DNA from 2 places in the Nakamurella panacisegetis genome. Region 2 is predicted to be linked to the other one. Evidence: riboswitches for the same ligand, from Rfam matches in the RefSeq annotation. Region 2 holds a riboswitch; the other holds the start of a gene.
The links. Region 2 has a riboswitch for cobalamin ahead of BLS97_RS01410 (magnesium chelatase subunit D family protein). Riboswitches for the same ligand answer to the same signal wherever they lie in the genome.

Region 1: it holds a riboswitch for cobalamin, as region 2 does, so the genes downstream of both, BLS97_RS07240 (CbtB domain-containing protein) here and BLS97_RS01410 (magnesium chelatase subunit D family protein) in region 2, are expected to answer to the same signal.

The regions. Positions count from the first base shown of each region.
Region 1 is NZ_LT629710.1:1,637,105-1,645,318, reverse strand. It holds gene BLS97_RS07275 (sensor histidine kinase) at 1-31, opposite strand, end outside; gene BLS97_RS07270 (response regulator transcription factor) at 28-711, opposite strand; gene BLS97_RS23765 (hypothetical protein) at 812-1,606, shown strand; gene BLS97_RS07260 (GNAT family N-acetyltransferase) at 1,599-2,216, shown strand; gene BLS97_RS07255 (ice-binding family protein) at 2,448-3,590, shown strand; gene BLS97_RS07250 (hypothetical protein) at 3,612-4,406, opposite strand; gene BLS97_RS07245 (CbtA family protein) at 4,679-5,530, opposite strand; gene BLS97_RS07240 (CbtB domain-containing protein) at 5,665-5,877, opposite strand; adenosylcobalamin (AdoCbl) riboswitch at 5,881-6,027, opposite strand; gene BLS97_RS07235 (endonuclease/exonuclease/phosphatase family protein) at 6,166-7,161, shown strand; gene BLS97_RS07230 (hypothetical protein) at 7,231-7,422, shown strand; gene BLS97_RS07225 (DNA-3-methyladenine glycosylase family protein) at 7,445-8,214, opposite strand, start outside.
Region 2 is NZ_LT629710.1:305,689-313,902, reverse strand. It holds gene BLS97_RS01430 (ArsR/SmtB family transcription factor) at 1-318, shown strand, start outside; gene BLS97_RS01425 (SRPBCC family protein) at 302-784, shown strand; gene cobM (precorrin-4 C(11)-methyltransferase) at 1,074-1,811, opposite strand; gene cbiE (precorrin-6y C5,15-methyltransferase (decarboxylating) subunit CbiE) at 1,808-3,052, opposite strand; cobalamin riboswitch at 3,111-3,262, shown strand; gene BLS97_RS01410 (magnesium chelatase subunit D family protein) at 3,322-5,418, shown strand; gene cobO (cob(I)yrinic acid a,c-diamide adenosyltransferase) at 5,418-6,032, shown strand; gene BLS97_RS01400 (cobyrinate a,c-diamide synthase) at 6,026-8,214, shown strand, end outside.

The sequences.
Region 1 (8,214 bases), 1.3 Mb from region 2:
CCGCGACCAGCAGCGTGATGCGCCATCTCATTGCGGCGCGGCCAACCGGATCCCGACCCCGCGCACGGTCTGCAGGTAGCCCGGCCGCTGGGCCGACTCACCCAGCTTCGACCGCAACCAGGACAGGTGCACGTCGACCGTCTTGTCCGCTCCGGCGTACGGCATGCGCCAGACCTGCGCCAGCAACTCGCGCTTGGACACCACCACCCCCGGCCGGGCGGCCAGATAGGCCAGCAGGTCGAACTCCTTGGGGGACAGATCGACCTCGGTGCCGTCCAGCGTCACCCGGCGCGCGGGGAGGTCCACCTGCAGGGACCCGACGGCCAGTGGTTCGGCCTCACCCGGCCGGTCGGCGCCCCGACGCAGGACGGCCGCGATCCGGGCCGCCAGTTGATCGGTGTTGAACGGCTTCGTCACGTAGTCGTCGGCGCCCGCGTCCAAGGCGACGATCACGTCGGCGTTGTCGTCGCGGGCCGTGGCTACGATCACGGGCACGGCCGACACCGCCCGCAGCATGCGCAGCAACTCAAGGCCGTCCAGGTCCGGCAGACCGAGGTCCAGCAGCACCAGATCGGGCTTGTCGTCCAACGCGCGCTGCAGGCCGGCCAAGGCCGTGGCCGAGTCGCTGATCGAATGACCGCGCGCACCGAGGGCCCTGGTCAACGCGCCGCGGATGCGGGGATCGTCCTCGATCACCAGGATGTGCGGCATCGGCCCAGCGTATCGGCGATGCCCGGTGAATCATGCGGCGGCATTGAACTTCGGTTTACCTTGTCCTGCCCTTAACCAACCTGGGACCATTGTCGTCGACATGACAAACACCAGAAAAGCAACGTATGGCGCAATCGTCGGCTGGGCGGCGGCCGCAGCGGCCGCCACCGGTCTCGGCCTGACGGCCGTGTCCCTGTTGGGGAGCGATCTGGGCACCGGGGCGGTGGCCTACGCCGCCTCCGGTGCGACCACCTCCGGCTCCGCGACCTGGACCGCCGGTACCTTCTCGACGGCCGGCGGCCAACTGATCGCGCGCTGCGGAACCGGTGCCCCCACCGTCACCGCGGTACCGACCGCCGGCTGGGCGGCGACCCAGGAGGGACGCAGGTCCGGTACGCAGACGGAGGTGTTCCTGACCTCTGGTTCGCGGCGGATCGAGGTGCATGTGGCCTGCGCGGCGACCGGCCCGACGTTCCGCGTGGACGACGACCGGCGGTCCTCGTCCACGGTCCGCACGCCGACCACTGCCCCCTCCACCCGGACCCCCGGCCCGTCCACCACGGCCGATGATCACGGTGGTCGCACCAATGGTGCGTCCGCCACCGCGGATGATCACGGTGGTTCTACCAGTGGTGCGTCCGCGACCGCTGATGATCACGGGGGCCAGACCAGTCAGGCCACGACCACGGACGATCACGGCGGTAGTGGATCGAGCTCGGGTTCCAGTTCGACCACGGCGAAGCCGACCTCGGAGATGTCAGGGAGCTCCAGCTCCGGTTCGTCCTCCTCCAGCTCCTCCAGCTCCAGCTCCAGCTCGTCGGGCGGGTCCGGGTCCGGCTCCGGTTCCGGCCGGTCCGGCGGGTCGGACGACGACTCGGGCGGCGGCCATCACTGATCCCGGGGGCGTCCACACCGGCGGCGACGAGGCCGGTGCGGACGTCTTCCTGGAGACCGAGCGCCTGATCCTGCGCCGATTCAGGCCGTCCGACGTCGACCACCTGGTCGCGCTGGATGGCGACCCGGAGGTCATGTTCTACATCAACGGCGGTCGTCCGACCAGCCGCGAGGAGATCGAGACGGATCAGCTGCCGGCCTTCCTCGCGTACTACGAGAGTTCGGATCGCTACGGGTTCTGGGCGGCGATCGAGAAGACCACCGGCGATTTCGTCGGGTGGTTCCATTTCCGCCCGGAGCCCGGCCATCCCGACGACGAGCCGGAACTCGGCTATCGGCTGCGCAAGGCCAGCTGGGGTCTCGGGTACGCGACGGAGGGGTCGCGGGCCTTGATCGACAGGGGTTTCCGGGAAGCCGGGGTAGCCCGCGTCGTGGCATCGACGATGGTCGTCAACATCGGGTCGTGGAGCGTGATGGAGAAGTGCGGCATGACGCGGATCCGCGAATTCCGTCAGGATTGGCCGTATCCGATTCCCGGTGACGAATTCGGTGACGTCGAGTACGCCGTCACCAAATCGGCCTGGTTGAGTTCAAACCCTCATTTTGGGTGAATCGTGGATTTTTCTGGAACGCGAATTGGGGCGATCCGGTCACCCTCGGTGGCGCGTCGGGTGCGTCCGTGCGGATCCAGGCTTGATAGGTATCGTCCTGATGAATACTGTCCGTAGCTATTGCGCGACTCTCTGTAGTGGTCATATTGTCACAACATTCGTACATCCCGCGCTACCTTGGCCACCCCGTCCACCGCTGACCTCCTTCGCCGGCCGTCCAGAATCCTGGTCGTGGCCGTGCTTTCCACCGCCGGGCTCGTCCTCGCCGGATTCAACGCGACCAGCGCGAACGCGGCCACGGCAACCGTGGGTCTTGGTACGGCCGACAGTTTCGCCGTGTTGGCCGGGTCGTCGGTCACCAACACCGGCCCCACCGTCGTGAACGGGGCCGACGTAGGGGTCAGCTCGGGCAGCTCCATCACCGGTTTCCCGCCCGGCATCATCACTGCCCCCGGCACCATGCACGCAACCGATGCCGTCGCGCAGCAGGCGCAGAACGACGTCACGACCGCCTTCAACGACGCGGCCGGCCGCACGCCGCCGGTCCAGTCCGGTCTCACCGATCTGGTGGGGATGACGCTGCAACCGGGCGTCTACAAGGGAGGGGCCATCAGTCTCAGCGGCACCGTGACCCTGGACAACAACAACGACCCGGACGCGGTGTTCATCTTCCAGGCGTCCAGCTCGCTGATCACCTCATCGGCCAGCACCGTGGCCTTCACCAACCCGAACCACAAGTCCTGCAACGTGTTCTGGCAGGTCGCGAGCTCGGCGACCCTAGGGACCGGCTCGAACTTCGTCGGTACCGTGCTGGCCGGGGCCTCCATCACCGCCGACACCGGCGCCACCATCGAGGGGCGGCTGCTGGCCGGCACCGGCACGGTGACCCTCGATACCAACGTCATCACGCACCCGGTCTGTGCCGCCGTCGTGGGAACCAGCACCTCGTCATCGAGCACGTCGACCTCGTCGACTTCAACGGCCGCCACCACCCCGGCGTCGTCCCGGCTGACGAGCACCCAGGCCACCCGGCGGACGACTGGCGTCACCTCGCCGCCGCGTGACATCACGTCCGGTCGGTCGGTGTCGATCATCACTCCGAACACCACCCCGTCGACGCGAGCGACCACGGCCCGGGTACTCACCACAGCCTCGACCCGGACAACCGGCTCGGGTCAGATCCTGACATCGGCCAGCACCGGCCCGGGCGGCAGCACCTTCGTCTCCGGTACCCAGACAACGAGCCTGGCCAAGACCGGCGTGGCTCCGGTCGGCGGCATGGCCGCCGTCGGCGGCGCCACCGTGGTGGTCGGCGGAGCCCTGCTGCTGCTGGGTCGGAGACGTCAGACGTTCCGCAGCGCACGCCGACACTGACCGGTCGGATCCCGTGGTCGCCTAGGCCTGAGTGTGCACGACCAGGCCGTGGGCGATCCGGGATCCGAAGGAACGAAGAGCGGCCGGGCAGCCGTAACCGAGGTAGTCCGCGCCCAGGGCCAGGGCGATGCAGTCGGCGCCGTGTTCCACCCCGCTGTAGCTGGTGCGGTCACCCGGATCGCCGAGCCGGGCATTGAACGCCTCGATCGCATCGCCCCACGGATCGGCCCCCGGAAACGCCCGGTACTGCAACACATGTGACCACTCGTGGAGCATGACCGCCCGCAGGTAGCGGACGGAGTTCCCGGAGGCGATGTCGATCCTCGCCTGCCACGGACGGGCCTGACCGGACACGCCGACGGGAAGGGTCGTCCAGACCCAGTGGACCGAGTTCTTCGGGTCGATCTTCTTGGCGATGGCCAACATCTGTGCCTTGGTGGCGGCCGCATAGGCCTGGAACTCGAAGCAGCCCAACGAGCTCGTCCGCGAGGTGTCGCGGTACTTCGCAGCGTCGACGCAGACCAGGTGACGCCCGACCGGGATCGTCATGGAGATCGAGAAGTTGTGGCCTCTGATCGATGCCGGCTGCCAACTCCGGACCCGATGACCGTCGATGCTGACGCCGACCGTCGAGACCTTCGACCGGACCGTCGGGTCGAGCGCCCAGCCCGTCATCACGGCGAGATTGCTGAAGTCGTTGACCTCGACGGACTTCAGCACTCCCTGGGGGCCGGGGGCCTCGGCCGAGGCGTTCGCGCCGGGGGACAGCAGGACGATCGAGGCCACGAGCAGGAGCAGGGCGAGGAACTTGCGCACGGAGAGTCCTGACGATGTGGCACCGAAGCGCCCGAGGTTGGCGAGGGCGTATGCCCTACGTCAGCAACCTAACGCTCCGCAGTCACGGCCAACGCGAAAGTGTGATCGAGACCCCCGTATGGGGGCAATTGTTCACTCTTTGAAACCGAAACGACTCGATCGTGCGCACAGGTGTGATGGGAAACCGTCTCGTGGGGGGCGCACGAACGTCACCGAATCGCGGACCTGGAAGCCAAGAACGCGCTCCAGATCCGCGATTCGACGGTCGAACCTCAGACGACAGTGGCGTCGGACGCCGGCCGGACGGCTGCGGGCGCCAACAGACGGCGGGCCAACGGTGCGAACAGCAGACCGATGGCGGCCCACAGGATCAGTTGCGCCGCCACCGAGTAGAACCGGAACTGGTACAGATCGTCGGCCGGGAACCCCGGGAACACGATGGTGCCCTTGCCGTCGGTGAGCGGCAACGGCGTCTCCGTCGCGTGCGCACCGTAGTTCCGCACGTTCGTGGCCAGCATGCCGACCTGCGGCAGGACGGCCATCAGGATCCCGATCAGCACGACGAAGGCCGCCCCGGCGACCAAGGTCGCGTTCCAGGTGCCCATCCGGGCCTGCAGCCGCCGGCCCACCACCACGGCCAGCGCCAGGAAGGCGATGGAGGCCACGATCATCAGCAGGTAGAGCCCGCTGCGCTCCTTGATCGTGTCCTCGTGCCCGATGGCCGGTGGGTTCGCCGGGTACTTGACGAACGGCACCAGGTAGAACGCCAGGAAGCCGCCGAGGGCCACCAGCAGGGCCAGGGGTCCGGGTTGGGTCCGACCGGTCCGACCGAGGCAGATGGTGTACACCACGGCGAACAGGGTGCCCATGGCCGCGCCGAAGCCGATCAGGCCAACGCCGATTCCGAGATTGGCCTGCACGGTGCGACTGAAGACGTCATGTTCGGCCGGGTACGTGGCGAGCCCGGCCGCCTTGTCCAGGGCGTTCTGGGCGGCCTCACGGGCTGATTCGTAGTCGACCGCCCGGCCGATCACCGGTTCGGCGAAGATGCGGGCGAAGACGAACGCCAGCAAGCCCGCTACGGCGCCGACCAGGACGCCCCGCAGAATGAGTTTGGGTGCGATGTTCAACTTTTACCTCTGTCCCTGAGGCCGCACCGGGACGCCCGTGGACGGGGTCTCACCCGGGCGGTACGCGAACTGATCGCGGCGCCGGGGTGTTCCGGGCCGCGATCAGTGAGTGATCGAGATCGAGACGATCAGTGGCAGGGGAAACCGAGGAAGTGCCGGGCGTCGTGCACGAATTCGTGGATGCCGGTGCTGCTGCCGAAGACCGAGGTGGCGCCCTGGTCGATGCCGATGAAGTAGTAGACCCCGAGGGCCAGCACCGCGGCCGTCACGAGCCAGGCGACGGCCTTGGACAGCGGGATGACGACCGGTGTCGCCGCCGTGTTGGGTACGGCTGTGGTCATGAGGAGCTCCTTCCGGGATTCTGCGTCCCGTGATCGATGGGGCACGTGGAGTCGTCAAAGACCTGACTTGCGGGTTGGAACCCACTCACAGTGGCGCGACCGTGCCGGACTCACACCGGCTTCCTTGCGACAACACGAAGCCTGACCGTAGCCCGCGCACGGCAGGGGAGCAAGGCGTGAAGGTCGCGGTCCTGGTCGGACCGCGGACCCCTGGCTGTCATCACCCCGTCAGGTGACGGCCCTCGCACCACACACGACGATGACGCCGCGGACCTGACACTCGTGATCATGACGCGATTCCGGTGGCTGGGCTGGGTACTCGTCACGCCCGGTCTGGCCGGCGCGGTCGCACTCCTGGATCCGCGATGGTTCGGCCTGTCGACGACCCCGATCTTCCTGCACCTGATCGCGTTCCGCGCGCTGCTCGGAGCGGTCCTGCTGGGCGCCGCCCTGATCGCTGCCCTCACCTTGCTGCTGCCGCCCCGCCGGCCCGCATCCCGACCGTGGATCCGTCGGGTGACCACGGCGGTGCTGGCCGTGACCGGGCTGTCCCAGTTCGGGGTGGTGGTCTCCCGGGGCTGGGCCGGCGGTGATGATCCGGGCACCGCCGCGCTGGTCGTGATCGAGTTCAACACCTACGACGTCCACACCACGGCGGCTCAGATCGCGGGGCTCGTGCGGGGCCAGGGGGCGACGGTGGTTGCCCTGCCGGAGACGATGAGGGCCACCGCGCAGGCGACCGCTGACCTGCTGGCCGCGGGTGGGCGTCACTTCCAGGTGTTCTCGACCACCGCCGACAGCCCGTGGCCGATCGCCGACACCAGCCTGCTGATCTCCGACGAACTCGGCCGGTACCGCCAGCTCCCGGCCACCGGCGAGTTGGTCGGCATCGTGCGGGCCGTCCCGATCGACGGAGCGGGGCCGACCCTGGTGGCCGTCCACCCGCCCGCGCCGGGCCGGGTGATCGGGTTCGATCAGTGGGCCGTGCACGCCCGCAACGCGGCCAACCAGTGCATCGCGTCGGTCGGTGCCGTCGTGGCCGGCGACTTCAACGCCACCGTCGACCACGCCCCACTGACCGATCTCGGGCGGTGCGCCGACGCCGCGTCCAGCGTCGGTCGCGGCGCCGAGGGCACGTGGCCGTCGGACTACCCGGCCGGGTTCACCGCGCCGATCGACCACGTCCTGTTCGACACCGGCCGCTACCGGTCGTTGCGCACTCGGACCGAACGGGTCGGGGGGAGCGACCACCGAGCGCTGATCGCATGGCTGGGAGCATCGTGACCTGGGATTCGCCGCCGATTCTCGGTCACACTGACCGGAAACACGTCACCGGTGGTGTTGGATAGAGCTATGACCAGCCCAGATCCGGACGAACCGCACGCGATCGCGGACACTCAGATGTTCCGCCGCTTCGTCAACGAGGAGCCGCGCGCGCAGGCCGAACCCGAGCAGTTCTGGATGTGGCGGTGGCCCGGCCTGCTCGTGCCGGTCATCGCGACGATCGTCGTGGTCGCCGTGGTGATCATCGTGCTCACCAACTGACTCCGGCCCGCCACCCTGGGGTCTAGTGCGTGCGGTGGTCCTGGATGGTGATCCGGGGTCCGAAGCGTGGCTTGAACGCCTGGCCGCTGATCTCCAGGAGTCTCACCGCTCGGTGCCGATGGGGCCGGAGCGGCTCCAGGTAGCTGACCATCTCGTCGTCGTCCATCGGGCGCCCGACAAGCGTCCAGCCGACCACTCCGGCCAGGTGGTAGTCGCCGACGGACAGAGCGTCGGCGTTGCCCAGGGCGCGTTGTGCCACCTCCGCGGCGGTCCAGATGCCGATCCCGGGGACGGCCCGCAGCCGGCGCTCCGCATCGACGGGCCCGAGAGCGACGCAGCCCTCCAGCTGGCGGGCGATCTTGGCCGCCGTGACCACGGTGCGGGACCGGGCCGGATCCACACCGGCCCGATGGAACTCCCAGGACGGCACCATCCGCCAGACGTCCGCGCTCGGCGGCACCCGCATCCCGGCCGGGGCCGGCCCGGGGGCCCGGTCCCCGAACTTCCCGACCAGCACCCGCCAGGCCCGGAAGGCCTCCTGGCCGGTCACCTTCTGTTCCAGGATGGCCGGCACCAGCGACTCCATCACCCGGCCGCTCCGCGGAATCCTCAGGCCGGTGTGCCGACGGTGTGCCTCGACGATCTTGGGGTGCTGGGGGGCGAAGGTCGACGAATCGTCGTTCTCGCCGAGCAGGTCGTCCAGGCCGGCGATCAACTCGGATGCCCCCGCACCCCAGGCCTGACAACGAACCCGGTGACGATCGAGCTGGCTCAGGCGGTAGGTGACCGGAC
Region 2 (8,214 bases):
GCGCTGGCCGACCCGACACGCCGCGCCATCCTGGCCCGGTTGACCGCCGGCGAGGCCACCGTCAAGGAACTGACCGAGCCGTTCGAGATGAGCGGTCCGGCGATCTCCAAGCACCTGCGCGTACTCGAGCGCGCGGGTCTGATCGAGCGCGGCCGCGATGCGCAGCGTCGGCCGTCGATGCTCCGGGCGGCGCCGTTGCAGCAGGTGAGTCGGTGGACGGAGGAATACCGCCGATTCTGGGATGCGAGCTACCGAAACCTCGACGACTATCTCGTCACCCTCCAGTCGAAGGAGCAGAACAATGGCCACCACCAGTAATGCGCATCAGACGGTCTGGACCACGCCAACGGACACCCAGATCGTCTCCGAGCGGGACTTCGACGCGCCCATCGACGTCGTGTTCGCCGCGTTCACCCGACCCGAACACGTCCAGCAGTGGTTGCTCGGGCCGGACGGCTGGATCATGCCGACCTGTGAGATCGACCTCCGGGTCGGCGGCGCCTGGCGGTATGTCTGGCGCAATCCGTCCGACGGGCGGGAATTCGAGATGCACGGCGTGTACCGGGAAATCGAGCCCCCCGGTCTGATCATCAACACTCAGGTGTACGAAGAATCGGAATCGGTGAACCGCATGGAGCTGACCGGGGTCGGCGGCCGCACCCACATGCGGCACACCATGACTCTTCCGTCCCAGGAAGCTCGCGATGCCGTGCTGGCCACCGGGATGACCAGCGGCGCCGACACCAGCTACGACCGTCTCGAGTCGTATCTCGCCGCGCGGTAGCCGGCCGCGCCATAGTGGGCCGCTCCGTAGTCGGCGGCGCACAGCCGGCGGCGCAGGGCGGTCGCGCATACGCCGGTCGCGCATGGTCGGTCGCGCACAGCCGGTCGCGCATGGTCGGCCGCGCATACGGAAATGCCCGGAATCGGCGGGAATCTGCCGAGAATGGGCATTTCCGTATGCGCCCGGACGGAATGTATGCGCCCGGACGGAATGTATGCGCCGGGACGGAACGTATGCGCCGGGACGGAACGTATGCGCCGGGACGGAACGTATGCGCGGAAGGGCAGCCTCAGCGGGGGCGGGTCGCGTAGAGGTGGGAGTCGGCGAAGTGCTTGGCGCCCAACGTGTTCCCGACGATGATGACAGCCGCCTGGCGCAGGCCGGCCGCTTCCACCTGGTCGGCGATGTCGGCCAGGGTGCCGCGCAGCACCAGCTCGGACGGAGCGGATGCGTTGGCCACCACCGCGACCGGTGCATCCTGGCCGTACTCCGGCACCAGATCGGCCACCACCTGACGGATCCGCGTGATGGCCAGGTGCAGGACGAGCGTCGCCCGGCTGCGGGCCAGCAGTGGAAGGGCCTCGGTCTCCGGCATCTTGGTCGACCGCGCCTGGGCCCGGGTGAGGATGATGGTCTGGGACAGCTCCGGGGCGGTGAGTTCCCGACCCAGGATGGCGGCGGCCGCGGCGTAGGCGGGCACCCCGGGGGTGACGTCCCAGGGCACGCCGGCCGCGTCCAGCCGCCGGGTCTGCTCGGCCAGGGCCGAGTAGATCGACGGGTCGCCCGAACACAGCCGGGCGACGTCGAGTCCGGCGGCATCGGCCCGCACCAGATGGGCGGTGATCTGGTCCAGGTCAAGGTGCGCGGTGTCGACCAGATCCGCCCCGGGCGGGCAGTGGGCCAACACGTCCGACGTGATGTAGGTACCCGCGTACAGGCAGACCGGGGCCGCGCCAAGGAGTCTCACCGCCCGGACGGTCAGCAGGTCGGCCGCTCCGGGCCCGGCGCCGATGAAATGAACCGTCATGCCGGACCTTCCGAAGCTCTGGTGATCGACCATTGGGTGACGGCCCGGGAGGGCGTCCAACCGGTGAACGTGCCGACCGGGGCGGCACGTTCGACCGACAGCCGGACCAATTCCCCGCCGAGGGCCTTGTACCGCTCGAACAGTGCCGCCTCGGTCTCCAGGGTCACCGCGTGGACGACCAGACGACCGCCCGGACGCAGTGCGGCCCAACAGGTGTCCAGCACTCCCGGCGTCGTCGCACCGCCGCCGACGAAGACCGCGTCCGGCTCCGGCAGGCCGTGGAGCGCGTCGGGAGCGCCACCGACGACCACCCGCACACCGGGAACGCCGAGCGACGACGCGTTCCGCCCGATCCGCTCGGCCCGCCCGGCATCCCGCTCGATCGCGATCGCGGCGCACCGCGGATCGGTGCGCGCCCATTCGACGGCCACCGAACCGGCGCCGGCGCCGACGTCCCAGAGCAGTTGGCCCGGCACCGGAGCCAGCCGGGCCATGGCCGATGCCCGCACGTCGCGTTTGGTCAGCTGACCGTCGTGCTCGAACGCCTCGTCAGGCAGGCCCGGAACGCCCGCCAACAGGACCGTGCCCGGGTCGGAGACCAGGGAAAGGCAGATCAGATTCAGCCGGGGCGACACCGCCGCCCAGGCCCGCGCGGTGCCCTCGATCCGGGATTCGGCCGGGCCACCGAGCTCGCCCAGCACCGTCATGCCCGATGCCCCGTACCCGGCGCCGACCAGCAGCGACGCCACCTGTGAGGGGGTGTTCTCGTCGGCGGAGAGCACGATCAGCCGGCGCCCGGGCCCGACCCGGGCCAGCACCGCCGCCGGATCCCGGCCGACCACGGTGACCACGTCCACCGACTCGGCCGGCCAGCCCATCGCCGCCCGGGCCAGGGCGACCGACGACACCGCCGGCACCACGGTGACGTTCTCCGCGCCGAGCCGGGCCACCAGCGTGCTGCCGACACCCGACACCATCGGATCGCCGGAGGCCACCACCACGATCTCGCGGCCCGCGTACTCGTCCAGCAACGCGGACAGGCTGGGCAGCATCGGCGTCGGCCACCGGCGGCGATCTTGGCCCGGGATGTCCGGCAGCATGGTCTGGTGGCGATGTCCGCCGATCACCAGCGGGGCGGCCGTGATGGCGTCCCGCGCGGCCGGTCCGAGGCCGTCCCAGCCGTCGGCCCCGATCCCGATCACGGTGACCCGGGCCGGGGGGACGGGTGTATCGGAGGGCACGGCCACCGACCCTAGCCGCTCGAGGCGGCGGCGCCGGTCGGAGCGTGCGGCTGCGCCGGCAACTGTGGGATCATTCGGGCGACCCCTCGAGAGGAATCCCGGTGGATCACGCCCTCACCGGCGTGGTGAATCCGGAGCGGTCCCGCCACTGTGAGCTGACGTCCCACCGACGAACAGCAAGCCAGGACGTCTCGAGTCGTCCCGCCCGCCCACCATCCGGGCGGCGGACCGTCAACGCGGGCGTGGACACCCGCACGAGGAGCTCGCAGATGCGTACCTACCCCTTCACGGCCGTCGTCGGGTCCGACGACATGGCCCTGGCGCTCGCCCTCTGCGCGGTGTCCCCGGCCATCGGCGGGGTACTGGTGCGCGGGGAGAAGGGCACCGCCAAATCCACCATGGTGCGGGCCCTGGCCGCGTTGCTGCCGGCCGTCGACGTCATAGCGGGGTGCCGGTTCTCCTGCGACCCGGCCGACCCCGACCCGCGGTGTCCCGATCACGCGCAGCACAGCGCGGCCGCCGCGCGACGGCCGGCCCGGCTGGTCGAACTCCCGGTCGGCGCGACCGAGGACCGCGTGATCGGCTCCCTGCACCTGGAGAAGGCGCTGGCGGCCGGCATCACCGAGTACGAGCCGGGGCTGCTGGCCGCGGCCCACCGTGGCCTGCTCTACGTGGACGAGGTCAACCTGCTGCACGACCACTTGGTCGACCTGTTGCTCGACGCGGCCGCGATGGGCCGCTCGACGGTCGAGCGGGACGGTGTCTCGGTCGCCCACGCCGCGCGGTTCGTGCTGGTCGGGACCATGAACCCGGAGGAGGGCGAGCTCCGTCCGCAGCTGCTGGACCGGTTCGGGCTGACCGTGGAGATCAGCGCGCCGCGGGACCCGGCCCTCCGGGCCGAGGTGATCCGCCGCCGACTCGCGTTCGACGCCGACGCCGACGCCTTCAGCCATCGCTACCAGGCGGCCGAGACCGAGATAGCGGACCGGATCCGGCTGGCCCAGGAGGCGATCGGCGGGGTGAGGTTGTCCGATGCCGCGCTGGTCAAGATCGCCGAGGTGTGCTCGGCCTTCGAGGTCGACGGAATGCGGGCGGACATCGTCACCGCGCGCACCGCGGTGGCCCACGCGGCCTGGCACGGCCGGACCACCGTGACCCGGGCCGACATCCGGGCCGCCGCCCGGCTCGCCCTGCCGCATCGACGGCGGCGCAATCCGTTCGACGCCCCCGGGCTGGACGAGGAACTCCTCGACGCGATCCTGGGCGACCAGGAGCCCGACCCGCCGTCACCCGAACAACCAGACCCCACGGAGCCTGATCCCACCGAGCCTGATCCCACCGAGCCCGACGCCGACGGGAACGGCCCGGACCTGGATGGCCCGGCCGACGGTTCGTCGGAGCCGCGGGCCGAGTCGGCCGGTGACGACCCGTTGCCGGACACGACAGACGACGAGCCCGGAAAGAGCCGGCCCGACGCCGCGGCCGACCCGCCACCGGACGCCCGGCCCCAGACTCCGGGCGCCGGCCCGGGGACCCACCGCACCGCCACCCCGGGAGGGGCCTTCCGGACCCGCTTGTTCACCGTCGCCGGCAGCGGGGAGGGGGAGGCCGGCAAACGCTCGCGGGCCATCACCTCCATCGGCCGGACCGTCGGATCGACCCCACTGGTCCGCGGGGCCGGCGGGTCGGTGCACCTGACCGCGACGGTCAGGGCGGCGGCGCCCTACCAGCTCGGCCGGGGCCGGGTCGGTGCCGGTCTGTTGTTGCGGCACAGCGACTTGCGTATGGCCGTGAAGGAGGGCCGGGAATCCAACCTGGTGCTGTTCTGCGTCGATGCGTCCGGTTCGATGGCCGCCCGGACTCGGATGGAACAGGTCAAGACGGCCGTGCTCTCACTCCTGATGGACGCCTACCAACGCCGCGACAAGGTCGGCCTGGTCACCTTCCGCGGGCACGACGCGGTGCTCGCCCTGCCGCCGACATCGTCGGTGGAAGTGGCGGCCAGACGCCTGGCCGACCTGCCGGCCGGGGGGCGCACGCCCCTGGCCGAAGGACTGCTCACCGCGCGGGAAACGCTCCGGCTGGAACGCATCCGCGATCCGCGCCGCCGCCCGCTGCTGGTCCTGGTCACCGACGGCCGGGCCACTTCCGGTCCGGACGCGCTGATCCGATCGCGGCGGGCCGGCGCCCTGCTCGCCGCCGAGCACGTGTCCAGCCTGGTGATCGACTGCGAGACCGGACGTTTCCGGATGGGCCTGGCCGCGGCGTTGGCCCAGAGCCTGGCCGCCGAGTACGTCCCGCTCGGCGAGGTCGGGGCGCAAGCCCTGACCGCGGCGGTCCGCGACTCCCGGGGGAGGGCCGCGTAATGCCGCAGGGTCAACCGGAATCGATCCCGCAGGACGGGCTCACCACCCGCCAGCGTCGCAACCGCCCGCTGCTCATGGTGCACACCGGCGACGGCAAGGGAAAGTCAACGGCCGCCTTCGGCCTCGCGTTGCGCGGTTGGAACCAGGGCTGGTCGGTCGGGGTGTTCCAGTTCGTCAAGAACGCGAAGTGGCGGATCGGCGAGGAGACCGCGTTCGAGACCCTCGGCGCGCTGCACACCGAACGGGGCACCGGCGGTTCGGTGGAATGGCACAAGATGGGCTCCGGCTGGTCGTGGAGCCGGCAACCGGGGTCCGAGTCGGACCACGCCGAGCAGGCCGCGCAGGGCTGGGAAGAGATCAAGCGGCGCCTGGCGGCGCAGACCCACGGTCTGTACGTGCTGGATGAATTCACCTACCCGATCAACTGGGGCTGGGTCGACATCGATGACGTGGTCGCCACTCTCGCCGCCCGTGCCGGCCACCAGCACGTGGTGATCACCGGGCGCCGGGCCGACCCGAAACTGATCGAAGCGGCCGACCTGGTGACCGAGATGACGAAGATCAAGCATCCGATGGACGCCGGACAGAAGGGCCAGCGGGGAATCGAATGGTGACCCGCCTGCCCCGGATCGTCATCGCCGCCCCGGCGTCCGGACACGGGAAGACCACGGTGGCAACCGGTCTGATGGCCGCGTTGCGGCTGGCCGGACATCGCGTGTCCGGGCACAAGGTGGGACCGGACTACATCGATCCCGGCTACCACGCGCTGGCCACCGGGCGTCCGGGCCGCAATCTGGATCCGCACCTGGTCGGTGAACACCGCCTGGTGCCGCTGCTGCTGCACGGCGCGGCCACCCCGGAGCCGGCCGACATCGCCGTCGTCGAAGGGGTGATGGGCCTCTACGACGGGGCGATCGGCCGGGACGGGTTCGCCTCCACCGCGCACGTCGCCGGGATCCTGCGGGCCCCGATCGTTCTGGTCGTCGACATCTCCTCGGCCTCCCGGACCATCGCCGCGGTGGTGCACGGGCTGGCCACCTTCGAACCCGAGACCCGGATCGCCGGGGTCATCCTCAACAAGTCCGGGTCGGCTCGGCACTCCGGCGAGGTGACCAGCGCTCTGGAGGCCACCGGTATCCCGGTGCTGGGTGTGCTGAACCGCGACGACGGGATCTCGGCGCCGTCCCGGCACCTGGGGTTGGTGCCGGCGCAGGAACGCGACGACGCCCGGACCGGCCTGGATCGTCTGGCCGGGCAGATCGCGGCCGGGGTCGACCTCGACGAGATCCTCCGGATCGCCTGGGGGGCAAGTGATCTCGACGGACAGGCGTGGGATCCGGAGCGGGAGTTGGCCGGATTCTCCCGGCCGATGTCGGCGGTCAAACCGGTGGTGGCGGTGGCCGGAGGTCGCGCGTTCACCTTCCGGTACGCCGAGACCGACGAGTTGCTGCGCGCGGCCGGGCTCGACCCGGTCGTCTTCGACCCGGTGTCCGACGACGCCCTGCCCGCCGGAACCCGCGGCATCTATCTGGGCGGCGGATTCCCCGAGGTGCACGCGGCCGGGCTGGCGGCCAACGAGTCGATGCGCGCATCGTTGCGGGCCGCCGTCGATGCCGGCGTGCCGACGGTCGCCGAATGTGCCGGGCTGCTCTACCTCTGCCGGAGCGTCGACGGCGCCGACATGGTCGGCGCGATCGAGGCGAGCGCCGCCATGACGCCGAAGTTGACGTTGTCCTACCGCAGCGCCATCAGCCCGGCCGACACCTTGCTGGCCCCGGCCGGCCACCGGTCGACCGGGCACGAATTCCACCGCACCACCGTCGATCCGGTACACGACGGCCGGCCGGCCTGGTTGCTCGACGGCGTCCCGGCCGGTTTCTCGATCGATCCGGCGGGGACCGGCAAGCCGACCTTGCATGCCTCCTATCTGCACAGCCACTGGGCCGGATATCCGTTGTTCGCGGCCAATTTCGCCCGGGCGGTGCACGACTTCGAGGGCGCCGTACCGGTTCCCGCGGTGCCGGTGCGCCCGACCGGATCGCCCGTCGTGCCCGTGGCACCGGCCGGGACCGGCCCGGTCGTCGCCGCCCCGGAGTTCGATCTGCACCACCACGGGGACGCCGACATCGCCGATGGATTGGTCGATCTCGCCGTCAACGTCCGCGTCACGGCGCCGCCGACCTGGCTGGCTGCCCTGATCGCCGACACCGTGGTCGATCTCGCGCACTACCCGCGACCGGAGGCCGCGTCCGAGGCCATCGCCGTCCGTCATCAGCGACCGCGTAGTCAGGTGCTGCCGACCAGCGGCGGGGCCGAGGCGTTCGCCCTGCTGGCCCGGGCCCTGCACCCGCGGCACGCCGTGGTCGTGCATCCACAGTTCACCGAACCGGAGGCCGCCCTGCTGGCCGCCGGCCATACGGTGGATCGGGTGATCCTGGACCCGGCCGACGGATTCGTCCTGCACGCGGACCGGATCCCGGACCAGGCGGACCTGGTGATGATCGGCAACCCGACCAATCCCACCGGGGTCCTGCACCCGGCGGCGGCGCTGCGCTCTCTGGTCCGGCCCGGTCGGGTGGTGGTCATCGACGAGGCCTTCATGGACGCGGTCCCGGGTGAGTCCCAGTCGCTGGCTGAGGCCCTGGTGCCCGGCCTGGTCGTGCTGCGGTCCCTGACCAAGACCTGGGGGATCGCCGGGCTGCGGGCCGGCTATGCCGTGGGCGACGAGTCGGTGATCGCCGCGATGGCGGCGCAGCAACCGTCGTGGTCCGTGTCGACCCCGGCGCTCGCAGCCAT